DNA from 3 places in the Vogesella sp. genome. Region 2 is predicted to be linked to each of the others. Evidence: predicted binding sites of a transcription regulator. Region 2 holds the regulator's gene; each other region holds the start of a gene.
What was found. The regulator sigma-54, encoded in region 2, starts transcription at its own class of promoters, with help from an activator protein. The targets are predictions, from matches to a motif close to CTGGCACGCTTCATGCTT.

Region 1 (5,561 bases), on a different contig from region 2:
TGGTATTGGCCGAAACCGGCAGCTTCACGCGCTCGGCCGAGCTGCGCCACCTGACGCAGCCGGCGTTTTCCCGCCGCATCAAGGCGCTGGAAAACTGGTTGGGCGCCGACCTGATCGACCGCACTACCTGGCCGACACGGCTGACGCCAGCCGGCGAGCTGCTACAGGAAAAGGCCCGCCTGCTGGTGGGCGAGCTGTCCAGCACCCGCAGCCTGCTGCGCGGTTTGCAGCAGGCCGACGCCGCCACGCTGACGCTGGCCGTGCCGCATACGCTGTCGTTCGGCTTCGTGCCGCGCTGGCTGGCCAGCGAACAGGCCACGCTGGGCGAGGTGGCCTGGCGCCTGCTGGCGCATAACGTGCACGACGCGGTGATCGCGCTGACCGAAGGCAACGCCGATCTGCTGCTGTGTTACCACCACCCGCGCCACCCGGTAGAGCTGCCGGACAGCCGCTACCACGGGCTGCGCCTGGGCAGCGAAACGCTACAGCCGTTTAGCCGCGCCGAGCACGGCCAGCCCTTGTGGCAGCTGCCCGGCAGCCACGGCGCGCCGCTGCCGTTTTTGGCCTACGGCCCCAATGCCTACTTTCGCCGCATGGTGGAGCTGATCATCGAACGCGCGCCACAACCCTGCCTGCTGCAGCAGCGTTTCGAAACCGATATGGCCGAAGGCCTGAAGGCGATGGTGCTGGAAGGCCACGGTGTGGCGTTCTTGCCGCAGAGTGCGGTGCAGCGCGAGCTGGCGGCCGGGCAGCTGGCCGCCGCTGGTGGCGAGGCGTGGTCGCTGCCGATGGAAATCCGCGTTTACCGCGACGCGCGGCGCGAGCTGCCGCAGCTGGATACGCTGTGGCAGGGGTTGGCCACACGTTACCCGGCGGTGTAGGGGCTGGCGGAAGGCAGCAATACGCTGCGTGCGCGATGGGTCGGCGCCTTGGGTAAGCCGGTAGCAGTCAGCTGCCCGTCGGCCGGCCAGCGCTGGCACACCACACACCACGAGCGGCGCAGCTGCCGTTGCACGTGTGTAATCTGCGCGACTTTCAGGCAAGAAGGCCGCGTGTTGGCCGCAAAAGGCGGCCATTTGCCAGATCATGCAAATCTTGCATGATCCTATCGCCATTCGGAATTGGCCGCCGCCACAGAGCTGCCGCTACAGTGCACGCACTCCACACAAAAGCACAAAGACAACACCTATGACCACCCGCCTGGAACACGATCTGCTGGGGGACCGCGAGGTCCCGGCACACGCCTACTGGGGCGTGCACACTCTGCGTGCCATCGAAAACTTCCCGATCACCGGTCAGACCATCGCCAGCTACGGCGACCTGATCCGTGCGCTGGCGGTAATCAAGCAGGCCGCCGCGCTGGCTAACCACCAGCTGGGCCTGCTGGCCGATCACCACAAGGAAGCCATCGTGCTGGCCTGCGAGGAAATCCGCGCCGGCAAGCTGCACGACCAGTTTGTGGTAGACGTGATCCAGGGCGGTGCGGGCACCTCCACCAACATGAACGCCAACGAGGTCATCGCGAACCGCGCGCTGGAACTGTTGGGCCACGGCAAGGGCGAATACCAGCACCTGCACCCCAACGAGCACGTCAACATGGGCCAGAGCACCAACGACGTGTACCCCACCGCGCTGCGCCTGGCCACCTTCTGGGGCGTACAGCGCCTGCTGGCGGCCATGGCCCGCCTGCGCGACGCCTTCGACGACAAGGCCGACGAATTTGCCGACGTGCTGAAGATGGGCCGCACCCAGCTGCAGGACGCGGTACCGATGACGCTGGGCCAGGAATTCCGCACCTACGCCGTGATGCTGGGTGAAGACGAACAACGCCTGTACGAAGCCAGCGCCCTGATGCTGGAAATCAACCTGGGCGCCACTGCCATCGGCACCGGCATTACCGCGCACCCGGACTATACCCCGCTGGTGTGCGAGAAGCTGTCGGCGCTGACTGGCCTGGCGCTGGAAACCGCGCCCAACCTGATCGAAGCTACCCAGGACTGCGGCGCCTTCGTGCAGCTGTCCGGCGTGCTGAAGCGGGTGGCGGTGAAACTGTCCAAGAGCTGCAACGACTTGCGCCTGTTGTCTTCCGGCCCGCGAGCTGGCCTGGGCGAGATCAACCTGCCGGCGCGCCAGGCGGGTTCGTCCATCATGCCGGGCAAGGTGAACCCGGTGATTCCGGAAGTGGTGACCCAGGTGGCCTACGAGGTGATCGGTAACGACATGACCGTCACCATGGCGGCCGAAGCCGGCCAGCTGCAGCTGAACGCCTTCGAGCCGGTGATTGCCTACAGCCTGTTCCGCAGCGTTAGCCACCTGGCCGCCGCCTGCGACACACTGCGTGATAACTGCGTGGTCGGCATTACGGCCAACCGCGACTATCTGCTGGACACCGTGCACCGCTCGGTGGGCCTGGTAACCGCACTGAACCCCTACATCGGCTACGCCGCCGCCACCGAAGTGGCGACCGAAGCCCACCAGAGCGGCGGCAGCGTGTACGACATCGTACTGCGCCGTGGCTTGCTGACCCGCGAGCAGCTGGACACCGTGCTGCAGCCGGCAGCCCTGACCAGCCCGCGCTGGATTACGCTGTAACGATTCCCTCTCTCTTGAATGTGATGTGAAGTTTGGCCGCCCTACCGCAAGGTATGGCGGCATTTTTTTATCTGGCCACTTGCACCTTGCACCGGGCGGGCTAGCCCATGTTGCTGGCAGAGATACTGGCTTGCTTTGGCATGATTTTTATTGCCAGTAAATGCCAATGACAGCACACATACCTCGCCAAGTGCGGGATTTGCCTGATTACAGCGCGGCCGCTTTCTGCTTTAATGCCAGCCCCGACCGCGCCCTGCTGCCGGTACGAGGTAAAACAAGCGCCGCGCGGCGCTGAGGTACTGCCCGGCCATGACCGGCGCGGACACTACAAAGGATTAATTTCACAAAGCAATACAGGGAAATACCGTGAAACTTAATCGATTGACCAAGATGATCCTGGCCGCCATGGTGCTGGGTATCCTGGCCGGCTACGGCTGGCGTGAAATGGCTGGCAGCGATGAGGCCATCAAGTCGTTTGCCGACCAGCTGTCCATTCTGACCGACATCTTCCTGCGCCTGATCAAGATGATCATTGCGCCGCTGGTGTTCTCCACCCTGGTGGTGGGTATTGCTCGTATGGGCGACTCGGCCACTGTTGGCCGCATCGGCGCCAAGGCCATGGCCTGGTTCCTTACTGCCTCGCTGGTATCGCTGGTGCTGGGCTTGGTGATGGTGAACCTGCTGCAGCCGGGCGTGGGGCTGGGCCTGCCGCTGCCGGAAGTGACCGCCAGCTCGGGTATCGAGAAGGGCGCGCTGACGCTGAAAGACTTCATCAGCCACCTGATCCCGAAGAGCGTGTTTGACGCGCTGGCCAAGAACGAGATCCTGGCCATCGTGGTGTTCTCACTGTTCTTCGGTACCGCCGCGTCTGCCATCGGCGACAAGGCCAAAGGCCTGATCGACGCCATCGACGCCGTGGCGCACATCATGTTGAAAGTGACCGGCTACGTGATGAACTTCGCCCCTTTCGCCGTGTTTGCCGCTATCGCCGGCATGGTGGCCAAAGAAGGCTTGGGCATCCTGACTACCTACGGCAGCTTCATGGCGCAGTTCTACCTGTCGCTGGGCCTGCTGTGGCTGGCGCTGCTGGCCATGGGCTCGCTGTTCCTGAAGCGTCGCGTGTTCGAGCTGCTGCGTGCCATCCGTGAACCGGCGCTGCTGGCGTTCTCTACTGCCAGCTCGGAAGCCGCTTACCCAAAAACCCTGGACCGCCTGAAACGCTTTGGTTGCAGCGACCGCATCGGTAGCTTCGTACTGCCGATGGGCTACTCGTTCAACCTGGACGGTTCGATGATGTACTGCACCTTTGCCACCATCTTCATCGCCCAGGCCTACGGTATCGACCTGAGCTTGTCGCAGGAAATCACCATGCTGCTGATCCTGATGGTGACTTCCAAAGGCATGGCCGGCGTGCCGCGTGCCTCGCTGGTGGTGATTGCCGCCACGCTGGCGCAGTTCAACATTCCGGAAGCCGGCCTGCTGCTGCTGCTGGGCGTGGACCACTTCCTGGACATGGGCCGTTCTGCCACCAACGTGCTGGGTAACGCTATTGCCGCCAGCGTGGTGGCCAAGAGCGAAAACCAGCTGGGCGCCGCCCAGCCGGAGCTGGACGAAGACGACGATATCGACCCGCAGCCGCGCCGCGACCCGGAACTGGAACCGGCATTTGCCAAACAAGGCTGATGCGCTGACACTGTCGGCTGGATAACGATGGATGCATCATGAAAAGCGATGAACGCTATCTGACCCAGCCGCAGCTGGCAGAACTGGCCGCCCAGATACAGCAACACCTGGCGGCCGAACACGAGGTGGAACTGGGTGGTTTTGACGCCCAGGCGCTGGTATTGCTGGTGGCCGACCGCATTGGCCCCGCCATCTACAACAAGGCGCTGGCCGACGCCCGTAGCGCGCTGGATGCGCGCATGGAATCGTTGCAGTCAGCGTTGTGGGAGCTGGAACGGGGCTAAGCCCGCACCGTGATGAACGACCAGGTTGGCCGCACCCTTAACCGGGGTGCGGCCAACTTTTTTTATGGGCCTGACGTACCCCAGGCGCAAAAAAGCCCGCCTGACGGGCGGGCTGTCTGCGTGGCAAGCGTGGCTTACCAGGCGCTATGCCATACGTCCAGCAGGTCGCTGGCTTCCACGCTGGCCACGTCGGCACGGGCTTGCAGCCAAGCCACCAGCGCAGCTTTCACTTCTTCGGTCACTTTTACGCCGTTTACCGGAAACACCACGCCATCCAGCTGACCGTCGCTGAAGTGGCCGCCAAAGCTGACGCTGTGGCTGTCTACCGCTTCCAGCCAGCCGTTCAGCAGCGCATCGTTAGCAGCGTCGTCCTGTTCTTTCAGGGTGGCCACCACGGTAAAGCCCAGCTCCTGGAATTCACCGACGCGCAGTTTCTTGCGTTGGCGCGGCGACAGGCGTTTCAGGCGGTTGGGGGAGTTCGGGTTGGTCATGACTTGGTCCAGTATGGGTAAACAAGCAGCGATTATAGCCGCCCAGCCCGACAAAATCGAACCGGACGGCTGGCCGCGATCAGCGTGCTACGCGGAAGGACGTGACCATGCCTTTGGGCGTGCGGATGGTAATGAACACGGTACCGCCGACCGGGCATAGTGCATTGCCGTCAGCAATGCCAACCAGGAAACGGTAGGCACTGGGTCGGTTTTGCGAGGCGACAGTGACGCTGCTGCTACCGATAACGCTTAACGCGCTGTCGGTACTGATGGACACGGTAGTGCCGGCAGGCATCACGTTGCCATTTACATCCATCGGTGTCACAACGACTTCAGCGGTGCGGTTGCTGGGTGAGCACAGCGAGGCCCCGGTGATGGTTGTGTTGTCAGCGGTACTGCCCGACCAGATGATCTCGCGCGCTACGCCAATGTTCAGTGATTTGGGCACGCTGGATGCCACGCTGCTGCTGCGGAGCACGCCGTTGTAGTTGCCGTCCTTGTCGTTCCACTG
Region 2 (5,561 bases):
GCGATGGCGTCGGCCAGCATGGTGGGCGGCAGGTTGTCGACACAGTAGTAGCCGCTGTCTTCCAGCACCCGTAGCGCGACGGATTTGCCGGAGCCGGACAAGCCACTAATCAGAATCAGCTGCATGTTCCTGGTCCCGTAACAGGTTGGTGTGACGATCAATGAACTCGCGCGTGCTGTCGATGCCGCGTAGTTGCAAGATGTAGTTGCGTACTGCTGCTTCCACCAGCACGGCCAGGTTGCGGCCAGCGGCTACCGGCAGGATAACCTTGCGCACGGTGACACCCAAGATGTCTTGTGTCTCGGACTGGATGTTCAGTCGGTCTAGCGCCTGCATGGCTTGGTCGTTCGCTTTGATCAGGTGAATGATCAGCTTCAGTACCTTTTTCGGCCGTACGGCGGTTTCGCCAAAGATGGTGCGGATGTTCAGGATGCCCAGGCCACGTACTTCCAGGAAGTCGCGCAGCAGTGGCGGGCAGCGGCCCTCCAGCGTTTCCGGGCCGATGCGGTACAGCTCCACCGCGTCATCGGCGACCAGACCGTGGCCACGCGAGATCAGCTCCAGCGCCAGCTCGCTTTTACCCATCGCCGAATCGCCCATGATCAGCACGCCGATTTCCAGCACGTCGAGGAACACACCGTGCATCACCGTGGACACCGCCAGCGCGCGCGCCAGATAGATGCGCAGCACGTCCATCAGGTACGGGCTTTCCAGTGGCGTGCTCATCAGCGGCACATTGTGGGTCTGGCAGTAATCTTGCAGCAGGCGCGGCACCGGTTGGCCGTTGGCCACGATGACCACAGCCATGTTTTTGTGGAACAGCTGGTCCAGTGCGGTGCGGGCGGCAGCTTGTTCCAGTTTGTTCAGGTATTCGGATTCGGCCAGGCCCAGTACCTGCACCCGGTTGGGGTGGATGAAGTTCAGGTGGCCGACCAGTGCCTGTGTCGGGCGCTGTTCCTCGTTGGAAATGAGGTTGTCCGACCCGGCACGGCTGGCAACCCAGCTCAGGCTGAGCTTGTGTTTGTTGTCCTGGTACAGCCGGCGCACGCTGATATTAGGCATGGGCGGGGTTTCCGGTCAGCAGGGCGTACAAGGTGTCGGTATCGCATACTGCCATCTTGTCGCGCAGGCTGCGGCTGGAAAACAGCTGGGCCAGCTCGGACAGCACCTGCAAGTGCAAGTCGGTCGCTTGTTCCGGTACCAGCAGCACGAACAGCAGGTTTACCGGTTTGCCGTCCGGTGCGTCGAACGGGATAGGGCTGGCCAGGCGGATGAACACGCCGGTGGCTTCTTTCAGACCCTTGACCCGCCCGTGCGGGATGGCCACGCCTTGCCCCAGGCCGGTGGAGCCCAGCTTCTCGCGGGCAAACAGGCTGTCAAAGATCTCGCTGCGCGCGATACCGTGACTGTTTTCCACCAACAAACCTACCTGTTCGAACAGGCGCTTCTTGCTGGATACATCCACATCGGCCAGCACGTTCTGCTGGGGAAGAATCTTGCCGATCAAGCTCATGATTTGCATTTGCCAGAAAAAACCGTCCGCCATTCTACGCCGAGTCTGCTGTTTGCAATAGGGCAGCAGGGTGTGCGGTACAGTCGTTGTGGGGGATGTCACGTGTTATGGCTTCAGACCCATCGCCGGCAATAGAATTCCTGCCCGCGTGCACCAATGCAAAACGGGAGCCACTGGCTCCCGTTAAAGTTACTGCATCACCTTACAGTTCGGCACTGATCTGCTGTGCACTGACGCGATGCTCGGTTTGTTTCTCCTTGAACTTCAGAACCTGGCGGTCCAGTTTGTCCATCAGTGTATCGATGGCGGCATACATGTCAGCTTCTTCCGATTCGACATGGATGTCTTTACCTGCCAGATGCACATTGACCTCCGCTTTTTGTACCAGTTTATCTACCGATAGCGTCACCGTAATGCCAATCACATTGTCGACGTGGCGGGTGATGCGTTCGAGTTTGCTCTCGATGTATTCACGGATGGATGGGGTAACTTCGAGGTGCAGACCGGTAATTTTGAGGTTCATACCCTGACTCCTTCTGTTAGCGGTGCGGTCGGGCTGGCCGCACCGGTGTTTTTGGCACTGCTATAGGGCCTTGCGAAGGCTAACTGGCGGAATCTGCATAGCTTCACGATACTTGGCGACAGTGCGTCTGGCAACCTGTATGCCCTGTGCCGTGAGCTTGTCGGCGATGGCGCTGTCCGACAGCGGCTTCTTGCTGTCTTCGGCATCGATGATCTGGCGGATCAGCGCCTTGATGGCGGTGGCAGAGCACTCTCCGCCACTGTCCGTTTCCAGTGCGTTGCCGAAGAAGTATTTCAGCTCGAACAGCCCGCGGCTGCACAGCAGGTACTTCTGCGTCGTCACCCTGGAAATGGTGGATTCATGCAATCCCAGCTCGTCTGCGATATCGCGCAGGATCAGCGGGCGCATGGCCACTTCACCGTGTTCAAAGAACGCTTGCTGCCTTTCGACTATAGATTCCGACACTTTCAGGATAGTGTCAAACCGTTGCTGGATGTTTTTTACCAGCCATCTGGCCTCCTGCAACTGCCCTGAAAGGTTGTGACTGCTATCCTTTTGCTGCAGCATGTTTGCATACAGCTGATTTACCTGAAGTTTTGGCACCGATGCCCGGTTTAGCTGGGCAACCCAGCGTCCGCCGCGCCGTACCACATGGATGTCTGGCGCCACATAATGTGTCTCGCCCTGGTCAAAACCGCTGGTTGGCCGCGGGCGCAAAGTGGCAATCAGGGCGTGGGCAGCACGCAGTTCAGCTTCGCCCAGGCCCAGCAGTTTTTTCAGGCGGGCATAATCTCGGTTGCCCAGCAGCGTCAGATGTTCGGCCACCAGCGTACGCGCCAGCGGCAGCGACGGCGTGCTGGCGGGCAGTGCTGTCAGCTGCAACAACAGGAACTCGCCCAGATGGCGGCTGCCGATGCCGGCGGGCTCGAACTGCATCATCAGCTTGCGCAGCGTTTCCAGCTCTTCTACCTCGACATCCAGCTCCAACGGCAGTTCCGCAGCGATGTCTTCCAGCGTTGTAACCAGGTAGCCGTCTTCATCCAGCTCGTCGATCAGCAGCGCCATCAGCGCGCTGTCGCGCCGGCCCAGCTGGGTTTCGCCCATTTGCGCGGTGAGGTGTTCGCGCAGGGTGGGGCGGCACGGCGCGTTCAGTATCGGGTCGAACTCGTCGTCACCGTCATGGCTGCCACCGCCACTGCCGCTGCCCCAGTCGGACAGCTCCATGCTGTCCTGGCTACGGTCTTCTGCAGTGTCATTGCTGCTTTCCGCTACCGGTGCTTCTGCGTCGCCATTGGGGCTGTCGCTGCCGTCGCTGCGTTCCAGTAGCGGGTTGTCCAGCAGATAGCGTTCCAGTTCGCTGGCTAGCTCCAGCGTGGACATCTGCAGCAGCTTGATCGATTGCTGCAGTTGCGGGGTGAGCGTGAGTTGCTGGCTGACTTTGAGCTGGAGGGTTTGCTTCATTTCGCTTACAGGTGGAAATGCTCGCCCAGGTAAACCTGGCGAACCTGTTCGTTGTTGACCAGTTCGTCCGGCAAGCCGGAGGCCAGTACGCGGCCTTCGGAGATGATGTAGGCACGGTCGCAGATGCGCAGTGTTTCGCGCACGTTGTGGTCGGTAATCAGCACGCCGATGCCGCGCTCTTTCAGGAAGGAAATGATTTTCTGGATGTCGATTACGGCTATCGGGTCCACGCCGGCAAATGGTTCGTCCAGCAGGATGAAGCGCGGCTTGGTGGCCAATACGCGGGCGATTTCCACGCGGCGACGTTCGCCACCGGACAGCGCCATGGCGTTAGTTTCGCGCAAGTGGCCGATATTGAGGTCGTCCAGCAGCAGCTGCAGTTCTTTGTCCAGTGCTTCGCCGGACAGGCCGGCGACTTCCAGTACCGCCTGGATGTTTTCTTCTACCGTCATCTTGCGAAAGATCGACGCTTCCTGCGGCAGGTAGCCCAGGCCCAAGCGGGCGCGTTTGTGGATGGGCAAATGGGTAATGGTGTTGCCATCCAGCAGGATCTCGCCGGCTTCGGCAGCGATGAGGCCAACCACCATGTAAAAACTGGTGGTTTTGCCGGCGCCGTTGGGGCCCAGCAGGCCAATAACCTCGCCGCTGGCGATGTCCATCGATACGTCACGCACCACGGTACGTTTCTTGAACGTCTTCTTCAGGTGCTGGATGCTTAGCCGGCTATGAGTCATGGCTTCTCCTGCGGCTGCAGAATAATGGTGACCCTGCCCTTGGGCGCCGTGCTGGTCGCGCCCTGGCCTTTGACCTGGTACACCTCGGTCACGGTGTTGTAGCTGATCAGCTCGCCAGCCACCATGTCTTTGCCGCGGGTGACTACCGCTTTCCCGGTGAGGATGACAGTGTTGCTGGCAGAGTCGTAATCGACACGTGCGGCACGGCCATCAACGTACTCGGTCTGGCCGTCCAGCTTCTGGCGGAAGTGCACCGGGTTGCCGGTGGCAACCAGTTTCTGGCGGCCACTGGCATCACGGGTGGTGACAGTTTTGTCGGCACGCAAGCTCAGCGTACCCTGGGTAATCACCACATTGCCTTCAAAGACATTGACGCCCTGTTTCTGGTCCAGCGCAGCACTGTCGGCATTGACTTCGATCGGCTTGCTGCTGTCTGCCTTTTCGGCTAGCGCAGCGGGGGCGGTTGCACTCAGCAGCAGCGCGAGCAGCAATCTATGGTGCATAGGTAATCCTTACGCTGGACAGCAGTTTGAGTTGTCCAGCCGGGTGATTGTAGTAAAAACCGTTGGAGCGGATGCGTGACAGGCCATCGTCTATAGCGACCGGCGCCTGGTTGCGCATAATGCCGGTCTGAGTGTTCAGCTGCAGGGTGGCGGTTTGCAGGTAGACGGCGCGCTGGTCGGCCCGCGCCTGGCGTACCAGATTGACGTTGCCGTCGAACTGGCCTTCGCCATTACGGCGGTTGTACACGCCACGCTCGGCGCGCAGCTGGTAGTCCAGCTGGCCATCACGAAACTGCTTCACGTCCATCTGTTGCAGGTATACCTGTTCTTGCTCCGGCAGCTTCCACATCTTGCCGGTAGCCAGTTGTTGTTGCAGGCGGCCTTGTTCATCAAAGCGGGTGGCGGTCAGCCGTTCGATGGTGTATTCGGGTTCGTTAGGGTTCAGCTGTCGTTGTGCCGGTGCACGCCACTCGGTCAGTACGTTTAGCCAGAACGCCAGCAGCCCCATGCCCAGCATCAGGCCGATGGGAAAGAGTCGGGCAACACGGTTCATGCCAGATAGCTCGCCATCACGCGATCATAATTATCTTGTGCCTGCATGATCAGTTCGCACAGCTCGCGCACTGCACCGCGACCGCCGCGGTTGCCGGTGACGAAATGGGCATGCTGGCGTACGAAGCTTGGGGCGTCCGGCACGGCTACCGCCAGACCAACGCGGCTCATTACCGGCAGGTCGATGACGTCGTCACCGATGTAGGCGCAGTCTTCGGCGGCAATGCCGGTTTTGGCCAGCAGCTCGGCAAACGCCGTGCGCTTGTCGTGCACAC
Region 3 (5,561 bases), on a different contig from region 2:
GACCATCTGGCCGTAGAAAGCCTGCAAGTTGGTAGTGGCACTACCCGTCAGCGGCGGTATCAGATTGCTGCTGGCGGTGGGGGTTGGCCGCAGCAGCGGCTTGGTTTGCAGCTTGCCCATTTCCAGCATGTTGGCGTTATTCTGCGCTGCCAGGGTACCTGGCGTACGTTGGCCCAAGGTGATGTTCTGCACCGTGGTGGACGAGCCCTCTGGCTTGAAGGAGATATTGACCTTGTCGTTACCACTTTGCACAGTGAACTCGTAAACGCCGGACTGTGTTGTCGACAGTTTAACCGCCGTGACAGAGAGACCTGCAGGCACCGGACTGATCGAGTATGGCATCGACGCGCTGGGGTCGTAACGCAGGTTGAGGCTGGATACTGCCGGAGTCGCCTGCCCCAGTACCTCGCCCAGCGTCTTGTTGGTATCCAGCGCCGGCGTGGCTGACTGGTGCATATTGGCCACCTGCCAGATCGAGGCAATGCTGGGTTTACCCGCTACCGGATCGCCAACATGAGTAGCTTGCAAGCCGGACGACGCAGCGATCTTGGAGGGCTCTGACAAAGCAACGCCGAATTTATCCAGCGCCTGACGCATGAAAAATGCCTGCCGGTCCGGGCTGATGCCGGTAGCCTCGGCCGCGGTACGCTCAGCGGTCAGGTCGTTGAAAAACAAGGCATCTGTCGCCGGCAAACCATCCAGATCGTAACCTAGCGCGTGCTGGCGGTTAAAGGCGTCGGACAGTTCAACTGCCATGCGACCAAGATCGGTCTGGATACGGCGCACATCGGTGCCCAATACCTGCATGATGCCTTCCAGCTTGCCGCCACCCATACGGCTGGGGTCGATGGTAATGGTGCCGCTGACATTGGGAATGCTAATGCCGACCGATACGGCGTCCGGGTCGTCCGGATTAACGCGTTCCATCACCATCTTGCCAGCTTGATCGCCCAATACCAGCGCCTGGCCCTGACCGATAAAAATGCTGTAGCTGCCATCATCCTGCACTACCACATCGGTCTTGACCAGTTCGTTGAGTTTCTGCACCAGCACATCGCGACGGTCGAGCAGATCATTGGGCAAGCGGCCATTGCCCTGCTGCAGGGTGGCGATCTGCCGGTTAATGCTGGCGATCTCGCCAGAGAAAGCATTGATGCTTTCCACGCTGGAGTTGACCTGAATCGCCATGCCCTGGCGCAGCTCTTCCACTCGCCCGCCAATGGCGGCAAAACGGCCTGCCAGTGCCTGCGCCTGGCTGAGTACCGACTGCCGCGCGGCGGTAGAAGATGGTTGCGAGTTAAGCGTCTGGATACTACTGAAGAAGCCCTGCAGCACCGAAGAAATACCTGCGGTAGAGTCGGCCATCAGGTTGTCCAGATCCTGCAGGTATTGCGTCTGGGCATCCAGCGAGGCTACCTTGGCATTGACATCGCGCAGCTGCTTTTCGGTGAACTGGTCATACACACGGTTCACGCCGGTCAGATTTACCCCGGTACCCACAAAGCCATACCCCTCGAACAGCGGGTCGCTGGCTTTTTGGGTAGTGGACTGTCGGGTGTAGCCCTGGGTATTCACGTTACCGATGTTGTGGCTGGTAGTTTCCAGCGCTGCCTTGGCTGAATTGAGGCCGGTAACGGCAATACCGAAAATGCTGCCGCTCATATCAACTCTCCTTAATACTGTTTATCGACACGGTAGCCAATTACTGAAGCTCAGCTATTGCTTACCGTGCGAATCACTGCCTGCAGTTTTTGCGCATAAGCAGGATCGGTAGCGTAACCGCCACGCTGCAAGGCAGTGGCAAATGCGGCAGCGTTCTGCCCTTGGTTCAAGGCCTGCTGATAACGCGGGCTATCGGCCAGCAGACGTGCATAATCGTCAAACGCCGCCTGCAGCGAGGGGTAGGCACGGAAGCTGTCTACCTGCTTCTGTGCCACGCCACCTTCGTACTCGGTAGTCAGCGTGGCGACAACATCACCCTTCCAGCTTGGCGTGGCCTTGATACCGAACAGGTTGTAACTGTGACGACCATCAGGGTGACGGATAGCTCGCTGCCCCCAGCCCGACTCCAGTGCAGCGTGGCCCACCAGCACTTCGGGCGCCACACCCAGCCTGGCCGCCGCCGGGCGGGCGTGCGGCAGCAGTGCTTCCACAAAGGCCTGCTTGCCGGCAGGCAGCTCGTCTTTGCCGCTCGTGGTGGCAATATTTGCCTGCGGCGCCATCGCGGCGTAGCTATCTACCGCCTTGCGTACCGAGGCGGGTAACGGCGGCATGGGGGCAGCTGCGGCCAACTCGGCGGCAGACTCAGCATCTTGCTGCTGCGGCATGGCTTTCAGCAGGTACTTGGACAACGACTCGGCCAGACCGAAACCGCCGGCATTGACCATGGTCTGTACTACCTGCTGGTCGTACATGCCGCGGTAGGTATCCATCTCCTGGCTGGCATCTTCGTCATCTAACGAAGAGGCCCGCATCGATGACATCAGCTGACTCATCAACAAAGCCTCGAACTGTCCGGCCACCTGCTTCACTGCCGCCTGCGGATCTTTACGAGCCAACTCGCTCAACGAGCGGGTAGCTTCCGGGTCCATCACCAGGCGGTTAGCAGTAGCAGCAGGGTTGATCATGGCGGCAATTCCTTGTGGTCACGCGCTAACACAGCAAAATCCGGGCCAAGCACGCCACAACAAAAAAAAGGGCGATACCGACGGTATCGCCCACCAAAACTCCATAATAACGGAGTGCCTATCAACTTGTGTCAAATCACCTGCAGGTCAGCCTTCAGTGCACCTGATGACTTCATGGCCTGCAAGATTGAAACCAGATCCTGCGGGGTTGCACCCACCGAGTTGAGTGCATTCACCACCTGCGACAACGAGGCGCTGCCGGGGAGGTTAAGTACTTTGCCGTTATCGGCCTTGATCGAAATGTCGGCCTGATTAGTGACGGTAGTCTGCCCGCCACTCAGTGCCGGCGGTTGGCTAACGTTGCTGTTGCCACTCACTGTCACCGAAAGGTTGCCGTGGGCAATGGCACACGGCTCCAGCTTGACCGCACGATTCATGACGATCGACCCGGTACGGGCATTGATGATGACCAGTGGGGCAACTTCTGCCGGCTCGACGGCAATATTTTCCAGCTGCGACAAAAACTGTATCCGCGCATTACTGTCTTGCGGTGCGCGTACCTCAATGGTACCCCCATCAAGCGCCCTGGCAGATCCGGCACCAAACTGCTTGTTAATGGCCTGCACCATGCGATTAGCGGTGGTGAAGTTAGACTCTTGCAGATTCAGCGATATCACCTCGCTATTGGCAAAACCGTTTGCCACTTCGCGCTCTACCGTACCACCACCAGGGATGCGGCCAACACTGAGGTGATTTACCTGCGCTTTGCTGCCACCTGCCGACGCACCCGCACCACCTACCACTACATTACCTTGCGCCAAGGCATAAATCATGCCATCAGCACCTTTCAGCGGCGACATCAACAAGGTGCCGCCTTTAAGGCTTTTGGCATCGCCAATCGACGATACCGTGATGTCCATCGGCTGGCCGCGACGGGCAAACGGCGGCATGGTTGCCGTCAGCGTTACCGCAGCCACGTTTTTCGGGTCCAGCTTGGTTCCCACTGGCACCTGCACACCCAGCTGGTTCAGCATGCTGGCCAGCGACTGACTGGTAAACGGCGACGATCCGGCCTTGTCACCACTACCATCCAGACCCACGACCAAGCCATAGCCCAGCAAGGGGTTGGAGCGCACACCCGCTACCGATGCCAGCTCTTTTACGCGCTGGGCTGCGGTAGCCGGTACAGCCAGCAGGCAGAAGCTCAGCAACAGACACATGCGTTTCATCATCATGCCCGCCTAAAACGGCAACACCGACAGAAACACCTTCTGCAACCAGCCGGTGTCATTGTAAAGACGGCTACGGCCATCGTTGAGCTGCTCGATGCGCGCATCGGCAACCCGGGTAGATTCGACGGTATTGCCTTGCTTGATGTCCCGCGGGTTTACCACACCGGACAAACGCACAAACTCATGCTCGCCATTGATCTTGATCTGTTTTTCGCCGCTAACCAGCAAATTGCCGTTCGGATACACATCGATGACAGTTACCGTGATCGATGCATTGAACGAGCTGGTATTGTTGCTGCTGCTTTTGCCCTGCTCGCTGGCGGTGCCGGAACCACTCAGGCTCGTACCTGCCAGCTTTTTCTCAATTGCCCCCGGAAAGAACGGCAAGGCCAGACTGCCGGCAATGCTGCCATTAATCGATGAATTACGCTGCCCGGAGGAGTCTTCCTTGTTGGAAGACGAGGTACGCTCATTGATCTGCACCATCAGAAGATCGCCTACCCGTACCGGGGTCTGATCTTCGAAAAACGGCTTGTAATTGCTGACCTGGAAGATGGAACCATCTGACGGCATGGCCATCGGCACCGGCTGCGGGCGTACAGACATCGGCTGATGCGTAATAGGCGCAGACTGCGTACTGCAACCAGCCATGGCCGCTACTAGCAGCAACAAGCCTACGATTTGCCTGGATTTATCCATGATGCTCTCCCGAAACCTGCGCCAGACGATTAAAGCTGCGTCAGACGCTGCAGCATCTCGTCGGAAGTCTTGATGGCGCGCGAGTTCATCTCATAGGCGCGCTGGGCCTGAATCATGCCCACCAGTTCTTCCGCCACGTTTACGTTCGACTCTTCCAGATACCCGGACTTGATCTTGCCAAAACCTAGCAAGCCACCGGTTCCCACCACCGGCGCACCTGAAGACGCCGTTTCGCGGTACAGATTGCCACCCAGTGCATCCAGACCTGCCGGGTTGATGAAATCCACCAGCTCCAGCTGCCCTACCTGAGTTCGTTCGGCAGCACCAGGGGCCAGGTAAGACACCACACCATCTTCGGCAACCTGATAAGCGGTACCATCCGGCACGGTAATCTCCGGCTGTATCGGGTAGCCCTCTGCCGTTTCCAGGCGCCCGGTAGCGCCACGCTGGAACTGGCCATTGCGGGTGTAGGCAGTCAGACCATCCGGCGTCAATACCTGGAAGAAGCCCCGACCATTGACTGCCAAGTCAAACACATTACCAGTAGTCGCCAAACCACCCTCGGTGTGAATACGCGCGGTTGCTGCCGGTGCTGCACCCAGGCCAACGGTCAGGCCGGTAGGGAGTGTTTCGCCGGTTTGCAGGCGGGAGCCGGGCGTGCGCAGCGTCTGGTACATCAGATCTTCAAATACTGCGGCGCTGCGCTTGAAGCCTTTGGTACCCACGTTGGCCAGGTTATTGGAGATGACGTCCAACCGGAACTGGCTGGACTCCATACCCGACTTGGCGGTGTAAAGCGAACGCATCATGATGAATTATCTACCCGGTATCCGTTTTCGTTAGGTCGGCGCCAGAATCTGGGTGGCCGACTTGGCATTCTGTTCTGCCGTCTGCATCAGTTTCACATTCAGGTCGTAGTGCTTGGCATGACTGATCATCTGCACCAGGCTGTCGACGGCATTGACATTACTGCCCTCCAAGTAACCCGCGCGCACCCTTACGG

Region 1: the regulator sigma-54 is predicted to act here: its motif matches at 2,806-2,823, upstream of ACK4FZ_RS15415 (dicarboxylate/amino acid:cation symporter).
Region 3: the regulator sigma-54 is predicted to act here: its motif matches at 2,659-2,676, upstream of flgJ (flagellar assembly peptidoglycan hydrolase FlgJ).

Annotation. Positions count from the first base shown of each region.
Region 1 is NZ_JBKBHK010000017.1:6,015-11,575, reverse strand. Features, by position in the region: gene ACK4FZ_RS15425 (LysR substrate-binding domain-containing protein) at 1-881, shown strand, start outside; gene aspA (aspartate ammonia-lyase) at 1,189-2,592, shown strand; gene ACK4FZ_RS15415 (dicarboxylate/amino acid:cation symporter) at 2,959-4,275, shown strand; gene ACK4FZ_RS15410 (DUF2164 domain-containing protein) at 4,314-4,559, shown strand; gene ACK4FZ_RS15405 (YggL family protein) at 4,694-5,050, opposite strand; gene ACK4FZ_RS15400 (Ig-like domain-containing protein) at 5,130-5,561, opposite strand, start outside.
Region 2 is NZ_JBKBHK010000005.1:248,821-254,381, reverse strand. Features, by position in the region: gene rapZ (RNase adapter RapZ) at 1-125, opposite strand, end outside; gene hprK (HPr(Ser) kinase/phosphatase) at 106-1,062, opposite strand; gene ptsN (PTS IIA-like nitrogen regulatory protein PtsN) at 1,055-1,513, opposite strand; gene hpf (ribosome hibernation-promoting factor, HPF/YfiA family) at 1,716-2,036, opposite strand; gene ACK4FZ_RS08680 (RNA polymerase factor sigma-54) at 2,097-3,497, opposite strand; gene lptB (LPS export ABC transporter ATP-binding protein) at 3,503-4,231, opposite strand; gene lptA (lipopolysaccharide transport periplasmic protein LptA) at 4,228-4,734, opposite strand; gene lptC (LPS export ABC transporter periplasmic protein LptC) at 4,724-5,287, opposite strand; gene kdsC (3-deoxy-manno-octulosonate-8-phosphatase KdsC) at 5,284-5,561, opposite strand, start outside.
Region 3 is NZ_JBKBHK010000009.1:47,000-52,560, reverse strand. Features, by position in the region: gene flgK (flagellar hook-associated protein FlgK) at 1-1,662, opposite strand, end outside; gene flgJ (flagellar assembly peptidoglycan hydrolase FlgJ) at 1,713-2,627, opposite strand; gene ACK4FZ_RS12155 (flagellar basal body P-ring protein FlgI) at 2,759-3,847, opposite strand; gene ACK4FZ_RS12150 (flagellar basal body L-ring protein FlgH) at 3,869-4,465, opposite strand; gene flgG (flagellar basal-body rod protein FlgG) at 4,588-5,367, opposite strand; gene ACK4FZ_RS12140 (flagellar basal body rod protein FlgF) at 5,398-5,561, opposite strand, start outside.